Regions from separate parts of the Azospira sp. APE16 genome, predicted to be linked through region 4. Evidence: riboswitches for the same ligand, from Rfam matches in the RefSeq annotation. Region 4 holds a riboswitch; each other region holds the start of a gene.
What was found. A riboswitch is a leader RNA that binds a small molecule or an ion and turns the genes downstream of it on or off. The one in region 4 is predicted to bind cobalamin.
Positions count from the first base shown of each region.

Region 1: another riboswitch for cobalamin. It lies ahead of ACLSSQ_RS07495 (acyl-CoA thioesterase); the one in region 4 lies ahead of ACLSSQ_RS12390 (ribonucleoside-diphosphate reductase subunit alpha).
Region 2: another riboswitch for cobalamin. It lies ahead of cbpA (modified peptide precursor CbpA); the one in region 4 lies ahead of ACLSSQ_RS12390 (ribonucleoside-diphosphate reductase subunit alpha).
Region 3: another riboswitch for cobalamin. It lies ahead of bluB (5,6-dimethylbenzimidazole synthase); the one in region 4 lies ahead of ACLSSQ_RS12390 (ribonucleoside-diphosphate reductase subunit alpha).

Region 1 covers NZ_CP179682.1:1,538,896-1,543,123, reverse strand. Annotated here, with positions in the region: gene ACLSSQ_RS07505 (OprD family outer membrane porin) at 1-601, opposite strand, end outside; gene ACLSSQ_RS07500 (diguanylate cyclase) at 610-2,004, opposite strand; gene ACLSSQ_RS07495 (acyl-CoA thioesterase) at 2,260-3,129, opposite strand; cobalamin riboswitch at 3,296-3,513, opposite strand; cobalamin riboswitch at 3,583-3,797, shown strand; gene ACLSSQ_RS07490 (energy-coupling factor ABC transporter permease) at 3,933-4,228, shown strand, end outside.
Region 2 covers NZ_CP179682.1:163,051-167,278, reverse strand. Annotated here, with positions in the region: gene ACLSSQ_RS00835 (protein-disulfide reductase DsbD) at 1-174, opposite strand, end outside; gene cutA (divalent-cation tolerance protein CutA) at 179-520, opposite strand; gene ACLSSQ_RS00825 (ABC transporter permease) at 581-1,381, opposite strand; gene cbpB (peptide-modifying radical SAM enzyme CbpB) at 1,472-2,842, opposite strand; gene cbpA (modified peptide precursor CbpA) at 2,839-3,009, opposite strand; cobalamin riboswitch at 3,117-3,272, opposite strand; gene ACLSSQ_RS00810 (chemotaxis protein CheW) at 3,580-4,228, opposite strand, start outside.
Region 3 covers NZ_CP179682.1:857,898-862,125, forward strand. Annotated here, with positions in the region: gene ACLSSQ_RS04300 (hypothetical protein) at 1-293, shown strand, start outside; gene pyk (pyruvate kinase) at 385-1,830, shown strand; cobalamin riboswitch at 1,905-2,101, shown strand; gene bluB (5,6-dimethylbenzimidazole synthase) at 2,146-2,916, shown strand; gene fba (class II fructose-bisphosphate aldolase) at 3,115-4,179, shown strand.
Region 4 covers NZ_CP179682.1:2,577,650-2,581,877, reverse strand. Annotated here, with positions in the region: gene ACLSSQ_RS12395 (ribonucleotide-diphosphate reductase subunit beta) at 1-12, opposite strand, end outside; gene ACLSSQ_RS12390 (ribonucleoside-diphosphate reductase subunit alpha) at 9-2,855, opposite strand; cobalamin riboswitch at 2,984-3,235, opposite strand; gene ACLSSQ_RS12385 (hypothetical protein) at 3,432-3,734, opposite strand; gene ilvB (acetolactate synthase large subunit) at 3,840-4,228, shown strand, end outside.

The DNA.
Region 1 (4,228 bases), 1.0 Mb from region 4:
CCCGGCCGTCCACTAGCAGGGAGGTGTAGGTCTGCTGGGACATGCTGCGGAAATCGGAAAAGCTCACCAGGCCGTCCAGGCCCGACATCTGGCCGACATAGCCCAGGGTCAGGGTGGTGCCGGGCAGCTCCCGGCTGCTCAGCACGTAGGCGTCGAACAGGTTGGGGATGATGCGGTATTCGTAGCTGTTGATGAGGGGCGACTGGATTTCCTGGCGCCCCAGGGTCAGGCGGCTGCGGCCCCGGCTGTAGATGAGCTGGGCCTCGCCCCACAGGGAATAGGGGCGCTTGTCCAGGCCGAACATGTAGGCGTCGGTCTGGCGCGGATTGTCCCGGGCCAGGCCCAGGTCCTGGGTGGTGTACCAGGCGGCCCGCAGGCGCCAGCCCCGGTAGTCGCCGCTCTCCAGGCCCAGCTTGCCGCCGAAGCCGGCGGTGTTCTGGTTCGGCCGGCCGCCCTTCTTGTCGTCGAAGACGTACATGGCCTTGCCATAGCCGAAGAAGGTGGTGCCCGCCAGGGCCTCCGCGGCATCGTCCCCGGCCCGGCCCTGGACGGAGGCGCCCAGGAGGCAGGCCAGGCCCAGCAGGCGAAGGCAGCGCCCCACGCCCGCGCCTATTGCCATTCCACCCGGTTGCGGCCCAGGTCCTTGGCCCGGTAAAGGGCGGCATCGGCCCCGGCCACGATGTCCTTGGCCTGGTCGTCGGGGCGGTAGGTGGCGACCCCGAAGCTGGCGGTCTTCTGCCGCACCACCGGAAACTCGTTGAGCTCGAATACCTGACGCAGGTCTTCGGCCAGGACCCGGACGCCCGCCTCGTCGGTATGGGGGCAGACCACCATGAATTCCTCACCGCCCCAGCGGCCTGCCAGGTCCGTTTCCCGGGTATGGCGCTGCAGCAGCCGGGCCACTTCCACCAGCACCTGGTCTCCCGCCTGGTGACCGTGGCAGTCGTTCACCAGCTTGAAGTGGTCCAGGTCCAGCAGGATCAGGCTGAAGGGCTGGCCGAAACGCTGGGAGCGCTGGATTTCGCTTTCCAGCACCTCGTCCAGCTTCATGCGGTTGAACAGGCCGGTCAGCTTGTCGGTGACGGAAAGTCGCTCCAGCTCCCGGTTGAGGGCGCTCAGCTTGCGGTTGGAGTAGATGACCACGGCCAGGACGAAGGCGGCCACGGCCAGGCTCTTCCACAGCAGGCTGTAGTCGGTGTGCTGCTCCACCTTGATGGCCACGTGCCGGTTGGCGATGGCCTCCCGCTCCTGGGGCGTCACGGTGCCCACGCCCTTGTCCAGGATGTCCCGCAGCAGGGGTTCATCCTTGATCACGCCGATGCGCAGCTGGTTGGTGTAGGCGGGAATCTGGCCGGCGATCTTGAGGTTGAACAGGCCTTCCTTGCGGATGGCGTAGGCGGCGACGATGAGGGAGCGCACCGTCAGGTCGGCCTTGCGCTCGGAAACCAGGGAGACGGCCTCCGGCTCGCTGCCGGTGAGGATCACCCGCAGGTTGGGGAAGTCCTTGCGGATGCGCTCCTCCACCATGGTGCCCCGGGGCAGGGCCACGCTCTCGCCGCTGAGGCCGAGGAGGTCGCCGACGAAGGCGTGCTCCTCCCGGGTGACGATGATGTTGGGGTCGGTGAACACGGGAGCGGTGAAATTCAGCCAGCGGTCCCGTTCCGGACTCTGGTTGAGGAAGCTCATGAGCTGGCAGCGCCCGGCCTTGGCGGCGGCCAGGCTTTCGTCCCAGGTCCGCACCGGCAGCAGCTCGATGCGCAGGCCGACCCGCTGGGCCACCAGCTGCACCAGGTCGGCGCCGATGCCCTCGTGCCGCCCCTGCTCGTTGATGCGCTCGAAGGGCTCCCAGTCCGGATCGACGCACATCTTCACCGACCGCACCCTGTCCAGGTAGGCCTGCTCGGCAGCCGTGAAGACGATGGACGCCGGCTCGGAGGCGACGCCGGGCAGCGGACTCAGGGAAAGGCAGGCGGCGCACAGGGCCAGGGCTGTCTTGAGGGACATGGGGACTAGGCAGGTTGGAGGGATCGTCGCTGCCGATGCCCGGGCAGCCTGGGCTGCGGAGGGCGCCATGCCGATCACGGCACGGGCTCCGGCCCATCTTCTTCTGTCGGCAGTATAACGGCCCGCCACCGCTGAATTGGCTCGACTATGTCACACCGCGGCGGGGGTCCGCTGTCCGGCCGGGCAGCCTGCCGCCTGCCGTTCCGGGCCGGAAACCGGGCGCCCGCCCCGACCGGGGCGGGCGAAGGCCGGCGCCTAGGCCAGACGCCGCCCCAGGGGCTGGGGCACGGGCACCGGGCGGCCGTCGTAGCCCACCGCCACCATGATGAAGCGGCCCCGGGTGCACAGGCGGCGCTGGCCGGTGAGCAGGGCCTCGGCGTGCAGCAGCACTTCCACCGTCATGGAACTGTTGCCGATGGCCACCACCCGGGCCGCCAGGTCGGCGATCTCCCCCTCCAGCACCGGCGCGTGGAAGTCGATGCGCTCGGAAGCGGCCATCACCACAGGCATGCGGGCCTGGCGGCTGGCCGCCACCATGGCCGCCTTACCCAGCCAGGCCAGGGCCTGGCCGCCGAAGAGGCTGCCGTGGTGGTTGGTGTGGCCGGGAAAGACCATCTCCACCATGGCCGTCACCGGGCCGATGCCGGGCAGCTGGGCGAAGCTCTCGTCGTCCTCCTGCAGCGGCGCCCCTGGACCGTCCACCGCCACCAGGGTGAAGTGGGCGGTGGCGCTGGTCTCCCGCAGCCCGGTGGCCAGGTCCTCCGCCGCCAGGGCCACCTCCACCTGCACCGAGCGCCGGCCCCGCTGCACCACCCGGCCGGACAGTTCCACCAGGCGCCCCTGGGGAATGGGCTTGCGGAAGTCGATGCGGCCGCTGCTGGCGGTGACCATGGGCCGGCGGGTCTCCCGGGTGGCCACCAGGAAGGCCAGCTTGTCCATCATGGCCATGGCAGAACCGCCGAAAAGGGTGCCGTGGTGGTTCACCTGTTCGGGGAAGACCACGTCCACCATGAGGGTGGCCTGCTGCTGCCGCGGCGAAGTGGACGAAGTGGGGGCGGGATTGGCTTCTACGGGCTGGGCGGCCGTCCCCACGACGGCGCCGATTTCCATTGCTTCCATGCGCATGCGCAACTCCTTGGATGAAGCGGAGCGGGAGCGTCGGAGAAGGGCGAACACCCCGGGCCGCGGCAAAGCGGCTCGGAGCGGCAGGCAGCCGAGAGCGGACAACGATGACAGTCAGGGAATGCGCGCATTTACCTTCCTCAGGGGACACCCCGCCCCAATTAGGATTGATATGAAGTAATGCCGCGGCAGGTCTCCTGACTTGCGGGTCGTCACGTTGCGCCAGCCTTCCCGGCAGTATCGCCAGTGGCAAAGAGTGGAGCGCAACGCTCGCCGCCTACAGTTGCGGGGGCAGTTCCGGACTGGAGTCGGGGCGTCGCCGCCCTGTCTCGCACCGGATTCCCTTTTCATCCCCTGGAGGGGGGAACCGAAGCGGGGCCAGTCTAACCCGCCCCAACCGATTCGCCAAACGCCGCGCCTGGCGCGGCGGATTGCCCAGCCCGGGGGGAGTGGGCTATCATCCGCCCCGATTCAGGTGCCGTGCCTCGCGCTCTGCGGGGACGGTGAAACGGGAAGCCGGTGACTCCAGGGACCACCCAGGACAGTCCGGCGCAGCCCCCGCTGCTGTAAGCCAGACGACGCTGCCTCACGCCACTGTGGTTCATCACGGGAAGGCCGGCAGGGAAGGATGAAGGCAAGCCAGAAGACCGGCCTGACATCACAAGTTGCACCATTCCCCGGGGTGACGGGAACGGTTCTGGTGATTTGCCGCCTCCTCGCTGTTCCATCCGCCGCGGCCCTTTATCCGACCTGCCACAACTCCCCCGCCTGGTGCGCCACCGTCATGCTCGCCGAGGGAGAGACTCATGCACATCATGGAAGGCTTCCTGCCCATCGAACACGCCGTGGGCTGGAGCGTCGCCGCCGCCCCCTTCGTCGCCTGGGGCATCCGTTCCGTGAACCGCCGCATCCGTGAAAATCCCGAGCAGCGCATGCTGCTGGGAGTGGCTGCCGCCTTCACCTTCGTCCTCTCGGCCCTGAAGCTGCCCTCGGTCACCGGCAGCTGTTCCCACCCCACCGGCACCGGCCTGGGCGCCGTGCTCTTCGGTCCTGCCGCCATGGCCCCCATCGGCGCCGTGGTGCTGCTGTTCCAGGCCCTGCT
Region 2 (4,228 bases), 1.4 Mb from region 4:
CTTGGCGATGCTGTAGCGCACCTCCACGGTCTTGTCGTCCAGGGCCCGGGCTTCGGGCTTGAAGGCCACCAGGGGATCGAGGAATTCCTGGGCGGCCACGGGCAGGGCCAGGCCCAGCAGGATCAGGCACGGCAGCAGCCGGCGCCACAACGGGGAAATCAGGGAAGCAATCACGGCGTCACTCGGGGCGGGTCTCGGTCACGACCCAGTTGAGGTAATCGGGCAGCCCTTCGGCCACGGGCCAGGCAACGATCTCCGGCACGTCGTAGGGATGCAGTTCCAGCAGGCGGGCCCGCAGTTCGGGGAAGCGGTCGGCGGCGGTCTTCAGCTGCAGGGGCGTCTCGGTGGCCATCTCCACCTTGCCCTGCCAGTGGTAGATGGAGGCGCAGGGCGCCAGCACGTTGGCGCAGGCCGCCAGACGGGCATCCACCAGGGCGGCGGCGAGGCGGGCGGCGGTTTCGCCGTCCGGGCAATTGGTCTGCACCAGCAGTACCGGGTTGGCTTTTTTGGAGGTGGTCATGGGGCCATCTTAGCCGAGAGCGGCGTTTCGCGTTTTGATCTGCCTGCGCCTGCCGCCATCTCAGCGCAGCAGGCGGCGCCGGGTCAGCACCAGGGCGACGAGGAAGGCGACGGCGGTGATGGCCAGCAGCACCGCCACGTGCAGCAGGGCATTGGCCGGCACCTGGCCCTGCAGCAGGGGCCGCACCAGTTGCACGGCGTGGGTCAGGGGCAGTGCCTCGGTCAGCCCCTGGACCAGGACCGGCAGCTGTTCCCGGGGGAAGAAGACGCCGGAAAGCAGCATGGTGGGGGTGATGAAGAGGGTGAAGTAGTACATGAAGAAATCGTAGGAGGGTGCCAGGGCATTGACGATCAGGCCCAGGGCGGCAAAGGCCAGGCCGGTGAGCAGGATCACCGGCAGCACTCCCAGGGCCAGGGGCGAATGGGAGAGACCGAGGACGAAGATCACCGTGAGGATGGCGCAGCCGGAAAGGAGGCTCTTGGTGGCGGCCCAGATCAGCTCGCCCAGCATCACGTCCTCCAGCTCCAGGGGGGCGTTGAGCATGGCCTCCCAGGTCTTCTGCACGTGCATGCGGGAGAAGGCCGAATAGAGGGCTTCGAAGGTGGCGGCGTTCATGGTGCTGGCGCACACCGTGCCGGCGGCCAGGAAGGCCACGTAGGAGGTGCCGGCCACCTCCGGCAGCATGCTGCCCAGGCCGTAGCCCAGGCCCAGCATGTAGATCAGGGGGTCGGCCAGGTTGCCCAGGATGGAAGGCAGGGCCAGCTTGCGCCAGACCAGGAAATTGCGTTGCCACACGGGGAACCAGCGGGCGGAAAGGCGGGGCGGCGCGTAGAGGGAAGCGGAGGAAGTGGCGGCATTCATGGCGCCATTATCCGGCCTTGGCGCCCGGAAGGTAAGCACCCCGGTCGGGGCGGGGCCGCCGACCGGGGGCAAACGGGCCTCGAACGGGCCTCAGCAGGCGCTGAAAACCGTCTCCGTACCTTGGTCCCAGCCATCCCAGAGGAAGTTGTCGGACTTGCCGTCGGCGATCAGGCGCAGGGCGTAGCGCACCTGCTCCTCGTAGAACTGACAGAAGGCGCCGGTCTTCTCCATGCCGCCGTTCATCTCGTTGGCCTCCGCCGGGCAGGGACTGCCGCAAAAGTGGCGGATGGGGCAGGAAGCGCAGGGCTCGAACTTATCCACGTCCCGTCCGGTGACTTCCTTGAAGGCTGGCGACTCCAGGGCTGCCGCCACGCCGTCGGTAAACAGGTTGCCGCCCTCGAAGGCCGGCAGGCCGATGAACTCGCTGCAGGGAAAGAGGCCGCCGTCCGCCGCCAGGGCGAAGAAAGCCCGGCCGCCGCCGCAGGGGGAGATGTCGCACATCAGGCGCCGCGCCGTGGGCGCCAGGATGGCCAGCAGGATGTTGGCGAAATTGGCCACCACCAGCTTGCGCCCGGTCTCCCGGTACAGCTCGTGGGTCCGCTCCAGGGCGGCAATGAAGGCCCGGGCGAAATCCCCGTCCACCGGCTTGACCCCCCGGGCGCCGGAAAGGGTGCAGCGCACCGCGTTGAGCATGCAGGTGGGCACCTGGTGGCGATGGAACAGCTCCACCATGTCCGTCAGGTGGGCCAGGTTCTCCGTGGTGCAGGTGGTGATGACGCTCCAGGAGCCGTAGCCCTGGAGCCGCTCCATGGCCCGCAGCACGTGCTGGTGCACCCCCTGGCCGGCCCAGGTGTGGCGGGTGGCGTTGGTGATGGGGGCGGTGGGACCGTCCAGGGAAAGGCCGATGCTGACGTTGCGCTGCATGAGGAAGTCGGCGGCGGCATCGGTGAGCAGGGTGCCGTTGGTCTGCACACCGAAGGCGAAATCGTCCTGGAACAGGTCGATGGCGGCGAACAGGGCCTCCCGGTTCATCAGGGGTTCGGCGCCGTGGAAGATGAGGCGGGGCTTGCGCGCCCCCTCGCCGCCGTCCATCACCGTGGCGAAGTATTCCTTCAGCCGCTGCAGGGCCCCCAGCAGCCGTTCCGCCGGCATGTCGCTGCCGTGGCGGCGCAGGGTGTCGGGGATGTAGCAGTAGGTGCAGTCCAGGTTGCAGCGTTCCGTCGGGTTCACATAGACGCCGGAGGGCTTCAGCTCGAAGCGCAGGGCGTGGATTTCCTGGGCGAACCTTGCCGCCTGGGCCTGGAAGCGCTCGGCCAGCTCGCTGCCGCACAATTCCGCCTCCACCCGGTCCTTGTCCACCAGGGACCAGAAGGCGGTTTCCGGGTGCAGCAGGGCCACGTAGCGCTCATGGCCGATGTCGTAGGGCTGCAGCCGGGGCAGATGGGGAGCCGGACCGTTCACTTGGCCGCCTTCCGATCCATCAGGACGTAGTGGGAGAGGCCGATGCCGTCCGGGTTGCAGGACTTGCGGCTGGCGATGACCGGGGCCGGGGCGGCGGCCTGGGTGGGCTGGACAGCGGCCTGCTGGGCAGTAGTGGCTTGGCTGGTAACTTGAGTGGTGGCTTTCATGGGGTCCTCCCGCGAAGGTATGAAAAAAAGCAAAAGGGCTCCGGCGGCCTGTCTCGAAAGAAACATGCCGCCGGAGCCCTTTGCCTGGAACTCCACGACTTCCGCCCGTCTTCTGGCTTACGGATCGACCGGTCCTGCTACTGGGTTCCCCCTTCCCGCCGCATTTGCTGCGGCAGTGGGTGGCGTGGAGAAACTGCACCACGCCGTGGAACGACCGTCCCCGATTACAGCGGCGGGCCCGCCACGGAGTTGCACCGTGTTCCGAAAGCGGAAGCCGAATGGGGGCGGATTCTGGCCGCCGGCCCGGGGAGGGTCAAGGCCGACGGCAGCTGGATTTGATCCAGGTAAAGCGCCTCTGTCCGGGGTCGGATTTTTGCCCGGCAGCCCTGCGCCTGCCTCCTTGCCCTGCCTCCTTGCCCTGCCTCCTTGCCCTGCCTCCTTGCCCTGCCTCCTTGCCCTGCCTCCTTGCCCTGCCCCCTTGCCCTTCCCCCTTGCCCTTCCCCCTTGCCCTTCCCCCTTGCCCTTCCCCCTTGCCCTTCCCCCTTGCCCTTCCCCCTTGCCCTTCCCCCTTCAGCGCCCGCCTCCGGGCCCGCCGATGGCCCGCAGGGGCGCCGCCGGGCGCGGTGCCTCGACGCCTGCGGCGGACTCCGGCTTTCTCTGGGCTGCGCCGCAGATGCGCTCCGGGTCCAGCACCTGGAGGATTTTTTCCCTGTCCGGCTGGCGCGGCTTGATGATGGCCTGCACGTAGCCGGCGTCCTGGCGGATCATCTCCGGGATCGGCTCCAGGCGCTCGGCGTCGAATTCGGGCACGGCATAGAGATCGTCCACCAGCAGCCCCATGAGGCCGTCCCGCACCCGCACCACGACGATCTGGCTGTGGTTGTCCACCTCCTTGGCCGGGTAGTTGAGAAGGAAGCGCATATCCACCACCGGTACCAGGGTGCCGCTGTCGCCGCCACCGCTCTGGAAGCTGATGACGCCGCAAAGATAGCGGCGGGAGCCGCTCATGGGGGAAAGCCGGGCCGGGTCCACCGCCTCCAGCACTTCGGCCGCCGGCAGGCCATACACCTTGTCGCCGACGACGAAGGTGGCCAGCTCCACGCTCTGCCCGCCCCGGGCGTGCAGGTCGCCGTAGCTGCCTTCCAGCACCGCCGGGCGCCGTTCCCGGGGGGCCGCGGCGGCACTGCCGTCGCCGACGGGGACGAACACCAGGGCCACC
Region 3 (4,228 bases), 1.7 Mb from region 4:
CGGCCCTGCTGGCGGACAGCGACTTCCCGCCGACGCCGCCCCTGCAGGAAACCTCGCCCTGTGCCAGCTGCGCGCCCCGGGTCTGCATTGAGGCCTGCCCGGCCGGCGCCCTGGCCGGCGGCCGTTTCGACCTGGCTGCCTGCGTCGCCTGGCGCCGGCAGCCCGCCTCGCCCTGCCGCCATACCTGCCTGGCCCGGCTGGCCTGCCCGGTGGGCCGGGAGCACCGCTACGAGCCGGCCCAGATCCGCCACACCTATGCCAAATCGCTGGCGGCCATCGAGGCCTACTACTGAAGCGCCCCGCCGCCGGGAAATGGCCTGGGGGCCAGCAACGGCGGGGAGGCTGCGCTAGAATGGCCGGATAGACCAACAACAGGAACCCGCCATGGCCCGCCATACCAAGATCGTCGCCACTCTCGGCCCCGCTTCCACCGATCCCGTCACCCTGGAACGCCTGATCCGCGCCGGCGTGGACGTGGTGCGCATGAACTTCTCCCACGGCACCGCCGAGGACCACATGGCCCGGGCCCGCACCGTGCGCGAGATTTCCGCCAAGGTGGGGCGGCCGGTGGGCATCCTGGGGGACCTGCAGGGACCGAAGATCCGCGTCGGCAAATTCGAGAACGGCAAGATCCAGCTGGAGAGGGGCGACAAGTTCATCCTCGACGCCAACTGTGCCCTGGGAAACCAGGAGCGGGTCGGCCTGGACTACAAGGACCTGCCCCGGGACGTGGAGCCCGGCGCCGTGCTGCTGCTGGACGATGGCCGCATCGTGCTCGACGTGGAGCGGGTGATCGGTGCCGAAATCCACACCGTGGTGCGCCACGCCGGCGAGCTGTCCAACAACAAGGGCATCAACCGCCAGGGCGGCGGCCTTTCCGCCCCGGCCCTGACCGCCAAGGACATGGACGACATCAAGACGGCGGCCCAGATCGGCGTCGATTACATCGCCGTCTCCTTCCCCAAGAGCGCCGCCGACATGTACATGGCGCGCCAGCTGATGCGGGCCGCCGGCAGCCGCGCCCTGACCATCGCCAAGATCGAGCGCACCGAGGCCGTGGCGGCCCTGGATGAAATCCTTGACGCCTCCGACGGCGTCATGGTGGCCCGGGGCGACCTGGCCGTGGAAGTGGGCGATGCCGCCGTGCCGGCCCTGCAGAAGAAGATGATTCGCCACGCCCGGGAGAAGAACAAGCTGGCCATCACCGCCACCCAGATGATGGAATCCATGATCCAGTCGCCGGTGCCGACCCGGGCCGAAGTGTCCGACGTGGCCAATGCGGTGCTGGACGGCACCGACGCGGTGATGCTTTCCGCCGAGACCGCCAGCGGCCGCTATCCGGTGGAAACCGTGGAATCCATGGCCCGGGTCTGCATCGAGGCCGAGCGTTCCGCCGAGGTGACCCTGGACCGGGAATTCCTCGACCGGGTGTTCACCCGCATCGACCAGTCCGTGGCCATGGCCGCCATCTGGACCGCCCACCACCTCAAGGTGAAGGCCATCGCCGCCCTGTCGCAATCCGGTTCCACCGCCCTGTGGATGAGCCGCCTCAACTGCGGCGTGCCGGTCTATGCCCTGACGCCGGATGCGGAGGCCCAGACCAAGATGTCCCTCTACCGGGAAGTGACGCCCCTGCTCATGAGCCAGCAGCATTCGGACCGGGACGTGCTGCTCTACGAAGCCGAGCAGCTGCTGATGCAGAACGGCGCCGTGGCCAAGGGCGACCTTATCGTGCTGACCATCGGCGAGCCCATCGGCACCCCGGGGGGCACCAACACCCTGAAGATCGTCCGCGTCGGCGAGCACCAGATGCCGCCCCTGCGGGCCTGATAGCGCCCTCGCGGGCCTCGGGCCTCGGGCCTGATTCCGCCGCCTCTGTTAAAATTCCCGTCGCCCCGGTCCGCCGGGGCGAATCGTCTCCGGGTGCCCGCAAGGGAGAATCGGGAACGCGGTGCGGCAGGCCTTGGGGCCGCCCATTCCGCGACGTGCCCAACGCTGTGAGGGGGACTGGGCCGGCAGATGCCACTGATCCGCGGATCGGGAAGGCGCCGGCGCAGAGTGATCCCGAGTCAGAAGACCGGCCAGGAGACCCTTTTCGGCACGCACGGCCAGGCGCGCCGCCACCGATCTTCAGAAGGGGACTCCATGAAGACCGACCCCACCGTCAACAAAGTCATCTCCCTCGCCGGCTACCAGAACGAACACGAGTTCTCCGACGCCGCCCGGGACGCCATCTACCACGCCATCTTCTCCCGCCGCGACGTGCGCGGCCAGTTCCTGCCCGACCCGGTGCCCCAGGAGGTGCTGGCCCGGGTCCTCACCGCCGCCCACTTCGCCCCTTCCGTCGGCTACATGCAGCCCTGGAGTTTCCTCCTGGTGCGTGAGGCGGAGACCAAGGCCCGCATCCACGCCGCCTTCCAGCAGGCCAACCAGGAGGCGGCGGAGAAATTCGAGGGCGAGCGCCAGGCCATCTACAAGGAACTGAAGCTGGAGGGCATCCGGGAAGCGCCCATCAACCTGCTCATCACCTGCGACCGGGACCGGGCCGGCCCGGTGGTCATCGGCCGTACCCACATCAAGGCCATGGACCTCTATTCCAGCGTCTGCGCCGTGCAGAACCTGTGGCTGGCGGCCCGCAGCGAAGGCCTGGGGGTGGGCTGGGTCTCCATCTTCCACCAGCAGGCCCTGCGCGACATCCTGGGCCTGCCGCCGCGCATCATCCCGGTGGCCTACCTGTGTCTGGGCTACGTCAGCCACTTCAAGGAAAAGCCGGAGCTGGAAAGCGCCGGCTGGCGCCAGCGCCTGCCCCTGGCCGACCTGGTGTACGACGGCCAGTGGGAAAAGCCGGTGGAGGAGGAACTGCGCCAGGTTCTCAGCGAGCACCAGGCCAGGGCCCAGGAAAAACGCCGCTTCTAGGCATGCCTGCCCGAAGAGGGCCGTGGTTGGGGCGTCTCCGGCGCCCTGGTTGCGGCCTTTGTCTTTCTTTTGCTGCCCGGCGGTCGCAGTACTCGCCCGGGGGGCAAAGCCACGATAAAATCACGGTCTTTCCCGAGCGCCACGACAGCGGGCGCCGATCACGCCAGAACAAACCGCATTGCCCATTGGAGGAACACCATGCCCATCGTATCCATGCGCCAGCTCCTGGACCACGCCGCCGAGAACGGCTACGGTCTGCCCGCCTTCAACGTGAACAACATGGAACAGGTCTGGGCCATCATGGAGGCCGCCAATGAGCTGAACGCCCCGGTGATCATGCAGGCCTCCGCCGGTGCCCGCAAATACGCCGGCGAAGCCTTCCTGCGCCACCAGATCCTTGCCGCCCTGGAAGCCTATCCCCACATTCCCGTGGTGATGCACCAGGACCACGGCCAGTCCCCCGCCGTCTGTATGGCGGCCATCAAGTCCGGCTTCTCCTCCGTGATGATGGACGGCTCCCTGCAGGAAGACGGCAAGAGCGTCGCCTCCTACGACTACAACGTGGCCGTGACCCAGGAAGTGGTGAAGTTCTCCCACGCCATCGGCGTCTCCGTTGAGGCCGAACTGGGCGTGCTCGGTTCCCTGGAAACCATGAAGGCCGACAAGGAAGACGGCCACGGCGCCGAAGGCCACATGACCCGGGAAGACCTGCTCACCGATCCGGACCAGGCCGCCGACTTCGTCGCCCGCACCAACTGCGACGCCCTGGCCATCGCCATCGGCACCAGTCACGGCGCCTACAAGTTCACCAAGAAGCCCACCGGCGACATCCTGGCCATCGACCGCATCAAGGAAATCCACGCCCGCATCCCCAACACCCACCTGGTGATGCACGGCTCCTCCTCCGTGCCCCAGGAACTGCTGGCCGAGATCCGGGAATTCGGCGGCGACATGAAGGAAACCTACGGCGTGCCCGTGGAAGAGATCGTGAACGGCATCAAGCACGGCGTGCGCAAGGTGAACATCGACACCGACATCCGCCTGGCCATGACCGGCGCCGTGCGTCGCTACCTGTTCGAGAACCCCTCCAAGTTCGATCCCCGCGACTTCCTCAAGCCCGCCCGGGAAGCCGCCAAGAAAATCTGCGTCGCCCGCTACCAGGCCTTCGGCTGCGAAGGCCGGGCCGGCCAGATCAAGCCCATCTCCCTGGAGAAGATGGCCGAGCGCTACAAGAAGGGCGAGCTGAACCAGATCGTCAAGTAAGGCGGTCCGCCTTCCCAACCGCTGCCAGGCGCCGGATACTTCTCCGGCG
Region 4 (4,228 bases):
CAGTTGGCTCATTGGCAGGCCTCGCAATCCGGGTTGTCGATGGAGCAGAACTTGGGCTCGGGCGCGGCGGGGGCGGCGGCCCGGTCCACCGGGGAACTGGTCTTTTCCATGGCGGTGGCGCCCAGGGTGCGCAGGTAGTAGGTGGTCTTCAGGCCCTGGGTCCAGGCCAGCTTGTAGATCTCGTCCAGCTTCTTGCCGGAGGGGGCAGCCACGTAGAGGTTGAGGGACTGGGCCTGGTCGATCCACTTCTGACGGCGGGCGGCGGCCCGGATCAGCCAGGTGGGGTCGATCTCGAAGGCGGTGGCGTAGCGGGCCTTCAGCTCGTCCGGGATGCGGTCGATGGGGCCGAGGGAGCCGTCGAAATACTTGAGGTCGGAGATCATCACCTCGTCCCACAGGTTGAGGGCCTTCAGGTCCCGCACCAGGGATTCGTTCACCACCGTGAATTCGCCGGAGAGGTTGGATTTGACGTAGAGGTTCTGGTACTCCGGCTCGATGGCGGCGGAGACGCCGATGATGTTGGAGATGGTGGCCGTGGGCGCAATGGCGACGCAGTTGGAGTTGCGCATGCCGACCTGGGCGATGCGCTCGCGCAGGGCGTCCCAGTCCAGGGTGGTGCTGCGGTCCACTTCCACATAGCCGCCCCGGGCATCTTCCAGCAGCTGCAGGGAGTCGATGGGCAGGATGCCCTTGTCCCACAGGCTGCCCTTGAAGCTGGAGTAGCGGCCCCGTTCCTCGGCCAGGTCGGTGGAGGCCCAGTAGGCGTGGTAGCAGACGGCTTCCATGGAGCGGTCGGCGAATTCCACGGCGGCCTCGGAGGCATAGGGCAGACCCAGGCGGTGCAGGCAGTCGGAGAAGCCCATGATGCCCAGGCCCACGGGGCGGTGCCGCACGTTGGCGTTGCGCGCCTTGGGGGTGGCGTAGAAGTTGATGTCCACCACGTTGTCCAAGAGGCGCATGGCGGTGCGGATGGTGCGTTGCAGCTTGGCCTGGTCCAGCACCAGCTGGCCGTCCACCAGGATCAGGTGGGCCGGCAGGTTCACCGAACCCAGGTTGCACACGGCGGTCTCGGAATCGGAGGTGTTGAGGGTGATCTCGGTGCACAGGTTGGAGCTATGCACCACGCCCACGTGCTGCTGGGGCGAGCGCAGGTTGCAGGCATCCTTGAAGGTGATCCAGGGGTGGCCGGTCTCGAACAGCATGGTCAGCATCTTGCGCCACAGCTGCACGGCGGGAATGCGCTTGAACAGACGGATTTCGCCCCGGTCGGCCTTGGCCTCGTAGGCGTTGTAGGCGACTTCGAATTCCTTGCCGAACTTGTCGTGCAGGTCGGGCACGTCGCTGGGGGAGAAGAGGGTCCACTCGCCGCCGTTGATGACCCGCTGCATGAACAGGTCGGGAATCCAGTTGGCGGTGTTCATGTCGTGGGTGCGGCGGCGCTCGTCGCCGGTGTTCTTGCGCAGCTCGAGGAATTCCTCGATGTCCAGATGCCAGGATTCCAGATAGGCGCAGACGGCGCCCTTGCGCTTGCCGCCCTGGTTCACGGCCACGGCGGTGTCATTCACCACCTTGAGGAAGGGGATGACGCCCTGGCTCTTGCCGTTGGTGCCCTTGATGCGGGCCCCCAGGGAACGCACCGGGGTCCAGTCGTTGCCCAGGCCGCCGGCGTACTTCTGCAGCAGGGCGTTTTCCTTGATGGACTGGTAAATGCCTTCCAGGTCGTCGGAGACGGTGGTGAGGTAGCAGGATGAGAGCTGGGAGTGCCGGGTGCCGCTGTTGAACAGGGTCGGCGTGCTGCTCATGAAGTCGAAGGAGGAGAGCAGGTTGTAGAACTCGATGGCCCGGGCTTCCCGGTCGATCTCGTTGAGGGCCAGGCCCATGGCCACGCGCATGAAGAAGGTCTGGGGCAGCTCGATGCGGCGCTCGTCCACGTGCAGGAAGTAGCGGTCGTAGAGGGTCTGCAGGCCCAGGTAGTCGAACTGCAGGTCCCGCTCGGCCTTGAGGGCGGCGGCCAGGCGTTCCAGGTCGTAGTCCTTGAGGCGGGCATCCAGCAGCTCGGCGTCCACGCCGGTGCGGATGAGGCCGGGGAAGGCTTCGGCGTAGCGGGCGGCCATGGCCTCCTGGCTGGCTTCCTCGCCCAGCACTTCGACGCGCACGCTGCTCAGCAGCAGGCGGGCAGCCACCTTGCTGTAGCCCGGCTCCCGCTCGATCAGGGTGCGGGCGGCCAGTACCAGGGACTGGCGCACGGCGGCCAGGGGCACACCGTCGTAGAGGTTGTGCAGGGCTTGCTCCAGCACCGTTTCGGCAGCCACGTCGGCCAGGCCCTGGCAGGCTTCCCGGCATTGCTGCAGCAGGGCGGCCCGGTCCAGGGGGAAGCGGTGGTCGCCGTCCACCACGTGCAGCAGGGGGCCGGCGGCAGCGGGGGCGGCCGCCGCCTGGGCGGCCCGTTCGGCAGCCCGCTTTTCACGGTACAGCACGTAGGCCCGGGCCACGTCGTGCTCGCCGGAGCGCATCAGGGCCAGTTCCACCTGGTCCTGGATGTCTTCGATATGCACCGTGCCGCCGCCGGGCAGGCGCCGGGTGAGGGCCTGGACGACGATGGCGGTGAGGCGGGAGACCAGGTCCCGCAGGCGGGCCGAGGCGGCGCCCTGGCTGCCGTGCACGGCCAGGAAGGCCTTGTTCATGGCGACGGAGATTTTTTCCGCATTGAAGGGCACCACCGAACCGTTGCGGCGGATGACCTCGAAGGACTGGGCCCGGCCAGCCAGATCGGCGGCGTTGGGCAGGCTGTCGTCCAGATTGTCGGAGGGCAGGTGGGATGACGCTTGGTGGGTGGCGAAGAGGCCGGCTTGCATCGTGCAACTCCCGTTATCAACGGAACGGGGGCCCAGGGCGGCGGGACTGCCGAGGCGCCGGCGGGCACGCCCATGGCGGCCGACAGCGGACAATCCCGATCCACCGGGGGGCACCCCGCCCCTGGTCAGACTGAAAAATTGGCGACGGCAGGTTTCCTGGCTCACGGGTCCTGGCCCGATGCCCGCCTTCCCGGTGGAACTGCCTCCCAGTGGCACGCGTGGACATCGAACTCGCCGTTTACAGTTGCGGGGGCAGCTCCGGCATGGGCGGAAAGTTCGCTGCGGATTCGCGGGGAATCCGTCTGATCCCGACTTCCTTGATCGCCGCACCGGATTCCCATTTGTCCCGAAATCGGGGAACCGTCGCGGAGGAGACTTTACCCCAGCCCTCAAGCGGAGGGCAAGGGGTTGGACACTACAGGTAGTAGTACGAGAGTAATAGACAACTACATATAGTGTATTTGGCGACAGGGTCTTTTCCACAGCCGGGAGCATTTTGCCCAGAAAACGGGCAGAGTGTTTAATCCCCAGTAATACTGTGGCTTTTCACCGACTGTCCCGGAACGGCCCACAGACTTATCCACAGAAACTGTGAATTTCCTGTTGCATGCCCCGCCGGAATTTCTGCATAATCGTCGGATCGTTTTTGCCGGAGCAGTGGCAAAAACTTTTTTTACCGGCAAATTTTTTTCCGCCTTCAACCGCGAATCCTTTATCAGCTCCATGTACAACTTCGCCGACTTCGACCGCTGCAACACGCTGCCCTCCCGGGCCGGCGCGGGCGCGTCCGTCATTGGCGTAGTAGGCGCTGTAGTACGCGTAGTCGTAGTAGTACGCGCGTGCGCCGCTGGGATGAGCGAAGTCCGGTAAAGAAACCAACCGAATTCCACAAAACCCCCGCCGGCGCGACAGCCCGGCGGGGGTTTTGTTTTTGGGCCCTCCGACCGGCAAGCCAAACCGGATCACGCAAGGAGAAGCCCAGCCATGAATGCCCCAGCCCCCCAAGCCGCCCGCCAGACGGATGCCGCCCCGGCGTCGGAAACCCTTACCGGCGCCCAGATCGTCGTCCGCCTGCTGGAACGCCAGGGCGTCACCACCGTCTCCGGCATTCCCGGCGGCGCCATCCTGCCCTTCTACGACGCCCTTTCGGCCTCGGAGAAAATCCGCCACGTGCTGGCCCGCCATGAGCAGGGCGCCGGCTTCATCGCCCAGGGCATGGCCCGGGCCAGCGGCCAGCCCGCCGTCTGCCTTGCTTCCTCCGGCCCCGGTGCCACCAATCTGCTGACCGCAATCGCCGACGCCAAGCTGGATTCCATTCCCCTGGTGGCCATCACCGGCCAGGTGCCCCGCAGCATGATCGGCACCGACGCCTT